DNA from 2 places in the Sporomusa termitida genome. Region 1 is predicted to be linked to the other one. Evidence: riboswitches for the same ligand, from Rfam matches in the RefSeq annotation. Region 1 holds a riboswitch; the other holds the start of a gene.
The links. A riboswitch is a leader RNA that binds a small molecule or an ion and turns the genes downstream of it on or off. The one in region 1 is predicted to bind thiamine pyrophosphate.
Positions count from the first base shown of each region.

Region 2: linked by a shared signal. The riboswitch ahead of thiC (phosphomethylpyrimidine synthase ThiC) and the one ahead of thiS (sulfur carrier protein ThiS) in region 1 are both predicted to bind thiamine pyrophosphate.

Region 1 is NZ_CP036259.1:2,377,482-2,383,233, forward strand. It holds gene thiE (thiamine phosphate synthase) at 1-390, opposite strand, end outside; gene thiH (2-iminoacetate synthase ThiH) at 443-1,543, opposite strand; gene SPTER_RS11075 (thiazole synthase) at 1,576-2,361, opposite strand; gene thiS (sulfur carrier protein ThiS) at 2,367-2,567, opposite strand; TPP riboswitch at 2,639-2,749, opposite strand; gene SPTER_RS11085 (Nif3-like dinuclear metal center hexameric protein) at 2,830-3,951, opposite strand; gene SPTER_RS11090 (tRNA (adenine(22)-N(1))-methyltransferase) at 3,942-4,631, opposite strand; tRNA gene SPTER_RS11095 (tRNA-Val) at 4,708-4,783, opposite strand; tRNA gene SPTER_RS11100 (tRNA-Glu) at 4,945-5,019, opposite strand; tRNA gene SPTER_RS11105 (tRNA-Ile) at 5,045-5,119, opposite strand; tRNA gene SPTER_RS11110 (tRNA-Asn) at 5,254-5,329, opposite strand; gene rpoD (RNA polymerase sigma factor RpoD) at 5,390-5,752, opposite strand, start outside.
Region 2 is NZ_CP036259.1:1,030,580-1,036,331, reverse strand. It holds gene SPTER_RS04640 (pyruvate carboxylase) at 1-2,803, shown strand, start outside; TPP riboswitch at 2,847-2,945, shown strand; gene thiC (phosphomethylpyrimidine synthase ThiC) at 3,013-4,314, shown strand; gene SPTER_RS04630 (hypothetical protein) at 4,316-4,954, shown strand; gene SPTER_RS04625 (carbonic anhydrase) at 5,057-5,641, shown strand; gene SPTER_RS04620 (hypothetical protein) at 5,638-5,752, opposite strand, start outside.

The DNA.
Region 1 (5,752 bases):
CCCCAGTGCCTCTGCCGCTTTAGCCTGCGCCGGGGAATGGGTGGACAAGCCCAGGATCATATCATTGCCAATTAACTCTCTAACCCTGGCCGGCGGCAAATCTTCCTGGCCGATGTGTACGCCGTCAGCTCCGGTCAGCAGCGCTAAATCAATATGATCATTAATAATGAAGGTAACACCGGCTTGCTGCGTGAGCTCCCGTATTAACAGACACTCTTTATACATTGATCCGGCCTTTTTATCTTTTTCCCGGTATTGGATGACTTTGATACCGGCACTAATGAGTAATTGTGCCACTTCAACATTGCTGCGGCCCAGTGAATATTCTTCGGCTGTCAAGGCATATATGTCTGTGGTTAAAAAATTAGTCATTCCCGGTTTTGGCATCATATTCCTCCTTATTGATGAAAACTCAGCCGCCATAGGCGCAGGCCCCGCTGTGTCACCATAGTTGCCAGTCTTTATAGACAGGCTGGTAATTGCGGGCATACAGCATAGCTGCCATCTCCGCGACGCTGCGTTCGTCAGATATTTCAAACTGGCCGACAGCAGCTTCTTCCGAGTGCCCGCCCACGGCGGTGCAGGACCCGGCTGACATTTTGGTAATGCCGAGTTTGAGCATATTATTACGCAAGGCAGCGCTCTCCCGTGTTGATAGTGTTATCCCCCCACGCGGCATAAACAACCGGAACGCCAGAACATACTGCACTAAATTTTTGTCACTGACAATGACCCGGGGCGGAAAACCGCCGACATGAGGCCGCATCCGCGGCGGCGACATGCTAATCTCAACATCGAGGTAGTTTCGCTGCAGGTAATCGGCATGTACCCCTGTCAGAAATGCCTCCTGGCGCCAATCACTAAGGCCCAGCAACGCCCCGATGTTAACAGCACGCATAGCGGCCTGGCAGGCCCGCTCCGGGGCATCAAGGCGGTAACGGTAGTCCCGTTTGGGTCCGGCAGGATGTAATTCGGCATAGTTTGCCTCATGATAGGTTTCCTGGTAAATGGTCATGCCGTCCACCCCGGCCGCGGCAAGCTCACTGTACTCATCGGTACTGAGAGGATATATCTCAATACTAATAGAGGTAAAATAGTCTTTTAATATCCGGACACAGTCTTTAATGTAGCCTACAGAAGAATGGTGCCGTGACTCGCCAGTAAGAATCAGGATATGCTTTAAACCGGTGGCAGCAATGGCCGCCGCTTCAGCCCGGACCTGATCCAGGGTTAGTTTTTTTCTTTCAATCGCGTTATGGGCATGAAAACCGCAGTATACACACTGATTAACACAGTAATTAGCCAGATATAGCGGTGTATAGAGTAAAATCGTATGGCCAAACTGCTGCACAGTAAGACGGTGTGCCTGCTGGGCCATAGCCTCAAGCTGCCGTTCGGCTTTAGGCGATAGTAGTGTCAGATAATCAAATACAGTTAACCGGTCTTTACTGATAACCCTTTGAATATCATCATCAGTGACCTGTTCGAAAACGGCTGCGAAATCTAAATCCCGGTATTTTAACAGTTCGTCATAAACACTCACAATATACCTCCTTCTTGCACCATGTGCTGCAGTTATTCGTGGAGAAAACCCGTCAAGGGCGACGAAGCGGCGGCATAGCCCTGGACCGCCCCCGGACCGGCGAGATAGGCCTTGCGCCCGGCCGCAACAGCCAGGCCAAAGGCTGCCGCCATGGCAACCGGATTATAGGCTGTTGCCACCGCCGTATTTACAAGCACTGCCGCCGCCCCCATTTCCATAGCTTCGGCAGCCTCGGAGGGCCGGCCGATCCCGGCATCAACAATAACCGGCAAAGACACTTCTTCAATCAGGATTTTTACCATTTCTTTGGTCTTAAGACCACGGTTCGTACCAATAGGCGCTCCCAGCGGCATAACAGCGGCGGCCCCCGCTGCCGCCAGGCGTTTTGCCGCCATTAAATCAGGACTCATATAGGGGAGTACAACAAAACCTTCGGCCGCTAAAATTTCAGTAGCTTTAATTGTCTCAATATTGTCAGGGAGCAAATAGCGGTTATCAGAAATCACTTCAATTTTAATCCAGTTGCCGCACCCGGCGGCTCTGGCTAACCGGGCAATGCGGACAGCCTCTTCCGCATTTCTGGCGCCGGAGGTATTCGGCATTACGATACAGGTGTCCGGAATGTAGTCAACTATGTTTTCTTCTTTATATTCCGGGTCAATCCGCCGTACCGCAACCGTTATCACCTGAGAACCGGAAGCGCTCACGACCTCTGGAATAAGCCGGTTATTGGCAAATTTGCCTGTTCCTAAAAATAACCGGCTGGTTAATGCTTTGCCACCGACAGTTAAGATATCTCCCGCCAAGTTTTTCGCCATTACACTCAGCCTCCTCCTACAAAAGTGACCACTTCGAGACAGTCTTCGGGTTGTAAAACAGTTGCCTGCCATTCTTCCTTTTTAACTATTTGCTGGTTATGCTCAATTACAATGACTTCAGGATTAAATCCTTGCTTACCAACCAGCTCAGCAATGGTAACACCGACCGGCATCTGCAGGTCTTTGCCATTTACCGTTAATCTCACAGGGCCTCCGCCTCCTTCATAATAATAAAAAAGCACGTCTCCCCCTACCGGGTAGTGACGCGCACAATTACACAAATTACACACGACCTCCCTCCGCAGGTATTATCCCGATCAGGTAATGGAGGTAAGAAACTTAATAGTTTCACTCTCAGCCCATAACATGAGCTCCCTCGGCCAACTAATATTTATCTGTATTCATTGTATACCAGAATTAGGCAAACCGTCAAACCCTTTTCTCGGGCAAAATACCGGCTAAACAGCTCTAACAGACTGTAAACACGTCTTTATTGGCATTATTGCCAATAACTGTAATCTTCCAAAGGTTTTTTTGGGCACAGTGCGTTAAATAGTCTGCCACCAAGCCGACTACCGGCTGTTCGGTGGCAAAATGCCCGGCATCGATAATAGTCAGACCTTCTGCGACGGCCTGCTGGGCCTCATGATATTTTACATCACCGGTAACCAGGATGTGAGCCCCAGCATTAACGGCCTGGTTAATCAGACTGGCGCCGCTGCCGCCGCATACGGCAACCCTGGAGATCATTTGTTCAGCATCAGCGCCGGCCACTTTGACAGAATTAATATGTAATGCCGTTTTTACCTGTCTGATAAATTGTTCAAGCCCCATGGGTGCAGCCAGGCAGCCCACCCGCCCCAGGCCATAAGTCTCACCTTTATTTAGCAGCTGATATTCGTCATAGGCCACTTCCTCATACGGGTGAGCTGCCAGCATAGCAGTAATGATCTGCGAACGCAAAGCTGCCGGAAATACAGTTTCCAGGCGGCTTTCGTCGACAAATTCCAGTGTTCCCTGATGGCCGAGGAAAGGCTGGGCATCAGCTAATGGTAAAAAGGTCCCTGTACCCGGGGTTTGAAAAGTGCAGTGGCTGTAATTGCCGATATGCCCGGCCCCTGCGGCTGTGATTGAGTTTCGAACTTGGTCAACATGGGTAGCAGGCACATACACAGCTAATTTATACAATTGCTCCTGATAGACATTAGTTAGCGGCCGGACTTCTTTTAAGGCTAATTTTTGCGCTAATACATCATTAACCCCGCCGCGGGCACTGTCCAGGTTAGTATGTGCGGCATATACAGCGATGCCGGCTTTAATCAGGTCAGCCAGCAGCTTTCCCTGCGGGCAATCTGTACGGATACGGGTAAGGCCTTTGAAGATCAGCGGATGATGAGCGATAATCAGGTCAGCGCCGGTGGTAATAGCCTCATTAACAAGGGGCTGATCCACATCTAAGGCTACTATTATTTTCTGTATCGGTTGCGCAGGATCACCAAGCAACAGCCCGACATTATCCCAGGGTTCAGCCAGATGCCGGGGCGCCAGCTTTTCCAGCTCTTTTAAAATATCACGGCAAATTACAGACATAACAGCTTTTCCTCCAACGCGTTAAGCTTACGGGTATATTCCCGGTATTTAGCAGATTTTACGGCGTCGTCACTCCCGCCCATAGCCAGAAGCACGGCGCGCCGCTGGCTGATCAGTTCATTAATATGCAGCCGCAATAACGGATGCCTGGACTGCCAGAGCCGTGGTCCGATCTCATAAAGGGACTGATCATCAAGAGGGCCTGCACCAGGTTCGGCCGCGATAATCTGGTATAGCTTCCCTTCTTCCTGCACCAGCTGCTCGTCAACAATCTGCCAGCCCTGGGTATGCAGCCACAGGCGGACCGGAGCGGCGGCAATCATTGGCTGTAAGATAAGGCGTTGTACCAGGCTGGTTATATCCGGACAGGCTTGCAGGATTGCAATGATATTGGCTCCGCCCATACCGGCAATGACCACGACGTCGGCCTCCCCCGGCTGAAGAACCGCCAAGCCGTTCCCCAGTCGAACCGAGATATATTGCTCCAGCTGCGCTGCCGCCACCGCATTTTGGGCTGATAAATACGGCCCGTGATGAACATCACCGGCAATTGCCCTGGCCACAATCTTCTCTTTCACAAGATAGATGGGCAAATAGGCATGATCTGTCCCAATATCGGCCATAGTCACACCGGCTGGCACCATGCCGGCAATCGTTTGTAAGCGCTGACCTAATTTCACATACAGCCCTCCTGGTAAATCATTGTTATTCTGATAGGTAGCAAAAAACCTGCGAATTAACTTCGCAGGTTTGCTGTGGTGGGCGATGACAGGATCGAACTGCCGACATCCTGCTTGTAAGGCAGGCGCTCTCCCAGCTGAGCTAATCGCCCGTGTTAATTTTGATATCGAGAAAGGAGGTTCTTCGCTACGCTCAGAACTAAGCGATTCGCACAGATTCCCGCGTCGCTGCGCTCCTAAAAATCTGGCTCTCTGCTTATCACACAGGTTCTCATTTCGTCTATCGACTCGTGAGAACCTGGTTCACTGCTTATGGTGACCCGTAAGGGAATCGAACCCTTGTTACCGCCGTGAAAGGGCGGTGTCTTAACCGCTTGACCAACGGGCCATTTGAGAGGTGGGATGCGGGAAGTTGGTGGGCCCACCTGGGATCGAACCAGGGACCAGCCGGTTATGAGCCGGCTGCTCTACCGCTGAGCTATAGGCCCTAGAGATATTAAAACAGGTTTTCCGGAGAAAGCCTGTTTTAATATATAGGAGGTTCTTCGCTATCGCTCAGAACTAAGCGATTCGCACAAGTTTCCGCGTCGCTATTGCTCCTAAAAACTTGGCACTCTGCTTTTGGCTCCTCGAGTAGGACTCGAACCTACGACCGATCGGTTAACAGCCGATTGCTCTACCAACTGAGCTATCGAGGAATATCGCCAACGTTGACTATTATAAAGCAATGTCCAGGTTACGTCAAGTAATATTTAGTTTTACTCCAGAAAATCCTTTAACTTTTTACTACGGCTGGGATGGCGAAGTTTTCTGAGCGCTTTGGCTTCAATCTGACGGATACGTTCGCGGGTAACACCAAAATATTGTCCCACTTCTTCCAGCGTCCGGGCCCGGCCGTCATCTAAACCAAAACGCAGGCGCAATACCTTTTCTTCGCGCGGTGTCAGTGTTTCCAGGACTTCTTCCAACTGTTCCTTAAGCAGCATAAAAGAAGCAGCTTCGGCCGGAGCCGGTGCATCCTGGTCTTCGATAAAATCTCCCAGGTGAGAGTCTTCTTCTTCACCGATGGGCGTCTCCAAAGATACAGGTTCCTGGGCTATTTTCATGATCTCCCGTACCCG
Region 2 (5,752 bases), 1.3 Mb from region 1:
CCTGGGGGACCGGCACGGCAATATCATTCATCTCTATGAGCGGGACTGTTCCGTGCAACGGCGCCATCAGAAAGTTATTGAGATCGCTCCCAGCATCTCCCTCGCCGACGAACTGCGCCATGCTATCTGCAATGCGGCCGTCAAGCTGATGAAAGCAGTTAATTATGTCAGTGCCGGCACGGTTGAGTTTTTGGTTACACCGGACGAGCAATTTTATTTTATCGAGGTTAATCCCCGTATCCAGGTAGAACACACGATTACCGAAATGATCACCGGCATTGACATCGTTCAGTCTCAGCTGTATATTGCCGACGGGGCCCGTTTGAGCGACGAGAATATCGGCATTCCCAGCCAGGCTTCCATAACCTGCAACGGCCATGCCATTCAGTGCCGGGTAACGACAGAAGATCCGGCGAACCAGTTTATGCCCGACACCGGCAAAATAACAGCCTACCGCAGCGGCGGCGGCTTTGGGGTACGCCTGGATGCCGGCAATGCCTATGCCGGCTCCGTTATCACCCCGTATTACGATTCACTGCTGGTCAAGGTCTCCACCTCGGGTCTCACCCATAAAAGCGCAATCGCGAAAATGAAGCGCTGCCTGCATGAGTTCCGCATCCGCGGCATCAAATCCAACATCCCTTTTCTCTATAATGTAGTCAATCATCCTGACTTTCTGAGCGGTCATTATTACACCACCTTTATCGATACCACCCCTGAACTCTTTGTCTTTCCTATCCCGCAGGACCGAGGGACTAAGCTGCTTAAGTACCTGGCCGAAACAACAGTTAACGGCTTTGAGGGACTGCCTAAGCGTGCCAAGCCTGGGTTCCCGCCGCTGAGACTGCCACTAACGCCCCCGGGCCCGCTGCCTGATGGCACCAAACAAATTCTGGATCAGCGCGGACCAGATGGGCTAATGGCCTGGGTTAGAGAACAAAAAGAGGTATTATTAACCGACACCACCCTGCGTGACGCCCACCAGTCGCTGCTTGCCACCCGGATGCGTACCTATGACATGCTGAAGGTTATTTCACCTACCGCCCATATGCTGCCAAATCTTTTTTCGCTGGAAATGTGGGGGGGAGCCACCTTTGATGTTGCCTACAGGTTTCTCAAGGAAGATCCCTGGCAGCGTCTGGCGGAGCTGAGAAAACGCACGCCTAATATTTTATTGCAAATGCTGCTGCGCGGCTCAAACGCGGTGGGTTATACCAGTTACCCCGACAATGTCATTCGCGCTTTTGTGGCTCACGCCGCCGAAGCCGGCATCGACGTATTCCGGATTTTTGACAGCCTCAACTGGCTGGCCGGTATGACGGCTTCCATTGACGCCGTGCGGCAGTCCGGCAAAGTGGCCGAAGTGGCGATCTGCTATGCCGGCGATATCCTGGACCCGGCCCGGACTAAATACGATTTAAACTACTATGTAAATATGGCCAAAGATATTGAAAAGGCCGGCGCGCATATGCTGTGCATCAAAGATATGGCCGGCTTACTAAAACCGGAGGCGGCCTACCGCTTAGTTTCCGCCCTGAAAGATACTGTGGAAATCCCGATTCACCTGCATATGCATGATACCAGCGGCAATGCCATTTATGCCTACGCCCGGGCCATTGACGCCGGCGTAGACATTGTCGACACGGCGGTCTCCTCGTTGTCCGGCATGTCGTCACAGCCAAGCGGCAACAGCCTGTATTACGCTTTACAGGGACATTCGCGGCAGCCTGTTGTCGATATCGGGAGAATGAATGAATTATCCCATTACTGGGAAGATGTCCGCGCCTATTACAAAGATTTTGAAAGCAGCCTCTTCTTTCCCAATCCGGAGGTGTACCAGCACGAAATGCCGGGCGGCCAGTATAGCAACCTGCGGCAGCAGGCCAAATCACTGGGCCTGGAAAGCCAGTGGGATAAGGTTAAAGAGGCCTACCGTCAGGTAAATGATATGTTTGGGGATATTGTGAAAGTAACCCCCTCCTCTAAAATCGTCGGTGACATGGCCTTGTTTATGGTGGAAAACAGCCTGACAGAGGATGCGATTTATGAAACAGGCGACACCCTGGATTTCCCTAACTCGGTTGTGGAATTCTTTTCCGGTCAAATCGGTCAGCCGTACCAGGGTTTCCCCAAAGAGCTGCAGCGCATCATCCTGAAAGGGAAGAAGCCGTTAACCAGGCGTCCTGGTGAATTGCTGGAACCGGCCAACTTTACTGAAATCAGGGATACCCTGGCAGGCACCCTGCAGCGTCCGGTTACCACTGCCGATGTGCTGGCTTATTCCCTGTATCCGAAAGTATTCTCCGACTGGGCCGGCTTTATCAATAGCTATGGGGAAGTAGCCATGCTCGATACACCCACCTTCTTCCACGGTTTAAAACCCAGAGAGGAAATCAGGGTCGATATTGAGGAAGGAAAAACGCTTGTCGTTAAGTTTATCTCGTTTGAGGAACCACTGCCGGACGGCACGCGGGTTGTTAATTTTGAACTCAACGGCTTACCCCGGGAAGTTATTGTCAAGGATAAGAATATTAAAACGGTTGTCATTTCCCGTATTAAAGCGGAAAAAGACAATCCTAATCAGCTTGGTGCCTCCATGACCGGGAAAGCGGTCAAAGTAATGGTCGAAAAAGGCGATCATGTAAAAAAAGGAGATCCCCTGGTCGTTACCGAAGCTATGAAAATGGAAACAACGATCCAGGCTCCTTTTGACGGCATCATCAAAGAACTGTACGTTAAACCGCAGGATCCTGTGGAAACAGGCGACCTGCTGGTCGAGCTGCTGAAAACGGTAAAAGCCTAACCTGCCAGTACTGTCTGATAAGACAGCATGTTCATTGTTACTTAGTTATAGCTAGGGGTGCCCAACGGCTGAGAGGACTAAAACTCCAACCCTCGAACCTGATGTGGTTAGTACCACCGTAGGAAAGCTTTTCAATGTCAAATTAAAGAAGCTTGCCTACCCTCACCTTTGCCTATAGCTAAAATATAATTACAGAGGAAGGGGAAAAGATTATGTACACAACTCAAATGGATGCCGCCAAACGGGGCATCCTCACCGACCAGCTGCGTATTGTAGCCCGGGAGGAACAGCTTGAGCCCGAGCTGCTGCGTGCATTAGTGGCAAGCGGCAGGGTTGTTATCCCTGCAAACCGTCATCATACCAGCCTTCATCCCATGGGCGTCGGCGAAAAACTCCGCACGAAAATCAATGTCAACCTCGGGGTTTCCAAAGACTGTTATGATATTGAGCTTGAATTGCAAAAAGCTCGAAAAGCCATTGAATTGAAGGCCGAAGCCATCATGGACCTAAGCTGTTATGGCAAAACCCGCGAATTCCGGCGCCGGCTGATAGAAACCTCGCCGGTCATGATCGGCACTGTACCGATGTATGACGCTGTCGGCATGCTTGACAAAGATTTAAAAGATATTTCTGTCGATGAATTCTTTTCCGTTGTTGAACGTCATGCTGAAGATGGTGTGGATTTTATGACAATCCACTGTGGTATGAACCTGAAAACAGCCGCACGGGTGAAACAGAACAAACGGCTGACCAATATTGTTTCCCGCGGCGGTTCATTACTGTTTGCCTGGATGGAGCTTAACAACCGGGAGAATCCCTTCTATGAGTATTATGACCGCCTGCTGGATATCTGCGAGCAATATGATGTCACTTTGAGCCTGGGGGACGCCTGCCGGCCCGGTTCCATCCAGGATGCAACCGATGCTGCCCAGATTGAAGAGCTTATTACCCTTGGTGAATTAACCAAGCGCGCCTGGGCCCGGAATGTGCAGGTGATGATTGAAGGCCCCGGGCATATGGCTATTAATGAAATTGCCGCCAATATGCTGTTGGAAAAAAGGCTCTGTCATGGCGCCCCCTTTTATGTTTTGGGTCCGCTGGTCACTGATATTGCTCCCGGTTACGATCATATCACCAGTGCAATTGGCGGCGCAATCGCCGCTGCCAATGGGGCAGACTTCCTTTGCTACGTAACACCGGCCGAGCACCTGCGCCTACCCAATTTGGATGACATGAAAGAAGGGATTATTGCCTCCCGGATAGCTGCTCACGCCGCCGATATCGCTAAAGGAATTCCCGGTGCCCGCACCTGGGATAATCAGATGAGCGCCGCCCGGGCTGATGTAGACTTCCCCCGGATGATTGAACTGGCTATCGACCCGGAAAAAGCCGGCAGATACCGGGCGGAGTCACAACCGGAGTGTGAAGATACCTGTACAATGTGCGGCAAAATGTGCCCCATGAAAAATATGAAAAAAATCCTTAACGGGGAAGACCTGAGCATCGCCTAATATGAATACACATATGACATCTGTTTCAGAACCTGCACTATTGCAGGAATTAATCGATTTCTATCGTTCGAAACTGTTGTTTACATGTGATAAATATACTGTGGACGATGAACGCAGTCAATTTTTCAAAAGAATACTTCAAATACTTACCTGCTGCCGGCCGGGTTCTCATCTGCACGAGCAGAATTTCCGCTGGTTTATCACCTTCATCGTTTTCCAGCCAGCCTTTGACTGTATTGGCCACCTGCTGAACAGCTTACCCCAAGACCAGCCAGGATCACAAGCGGAAACAGAAAACCTGCCTCTCGGCAGGATCTACCGGGGGTTATGGAAGCAGGGTAGACTGACTGACCACACCCGCGCCTTTGACTTGTTAGATACCATGCATACAAGCTTACTCCGCCAGCAAACCAACCTTGCGGAAAGCGGCCATGTTGCCCTGACAGGTTACCGCGGTCAGCATTATATCACCACCTACGGGTACACTGCCGAATTAATTAACCCCATCCTGCTGTTTACAATTTTAAAAGATATCGGCAACTTAGTCCCTCTCCTGCCAGTAAAACCCCAAACTAGTCTTCACCAAGCGCAACAAGCAACTTTTTTTGCCGGATCTGGCCGCAGATCATCTGCGCTGTAGGATCTCTTAGTGGTACCGCTACAAGTAAGCACCTTTTACTTGTAACGGTACCGCTTTTATTATCCGGAACCCAAACTAAAACTATAAGAAGGGGATGTTTTTATGGATGCTTATCAAGCCCTGGAGAAACTAATCGCCGGCAACAAGCGCTATGTAACCGAAAGATATGCCAAGCCTGACATTGGCTATAAAAAACGGCTGGAGCTGACCCAAGGACAGCAGCCCTTTGCCATAATTCTGGGCTGCGCAGATTCACGCATCCCCCCGGAAATCATTTTCGATCAGGGGCTCGGGGATTTGTTTGTTGTCAGGACCGCCGGCCAGGTGGTGGACACAGTTGTTTTAGGCAGCCTTGAATATGCCGTTGAGCTTCTGGCAGTACGGCTGATCTTAATCCTGGGACATCAGGACTGCGGTGCGGTTAAAGCTGCCCTGACCGGGGCCGAGGCTCCATCCCATCTTTGCTCAATCCTGCAGGCTATCGTCCCGGCCGTTGAAAGCGCCAAACACTGTACAGGTGAACTGCTGCCAAATGCAATCAGGGCTAACATAGACTTTAACATTGACAAATTAAAGTCAGCCAGCCCTGTTCTCAGAAAAGCAATTACTGCCAAAGGTCTCCAGATTATCGGCGCTATTCACAATATCCAAAATGGCATCGTAGACTTTGATTACACCGATACTTAATCATGATTACGTTTCTTTATCATATTAGCGATGATTTGTTTGGCCTCAACAATATCAATCGGCGTATTCTCAATAAGCTTGTATAAATCAGCCGCCATATCCAAGGGATTA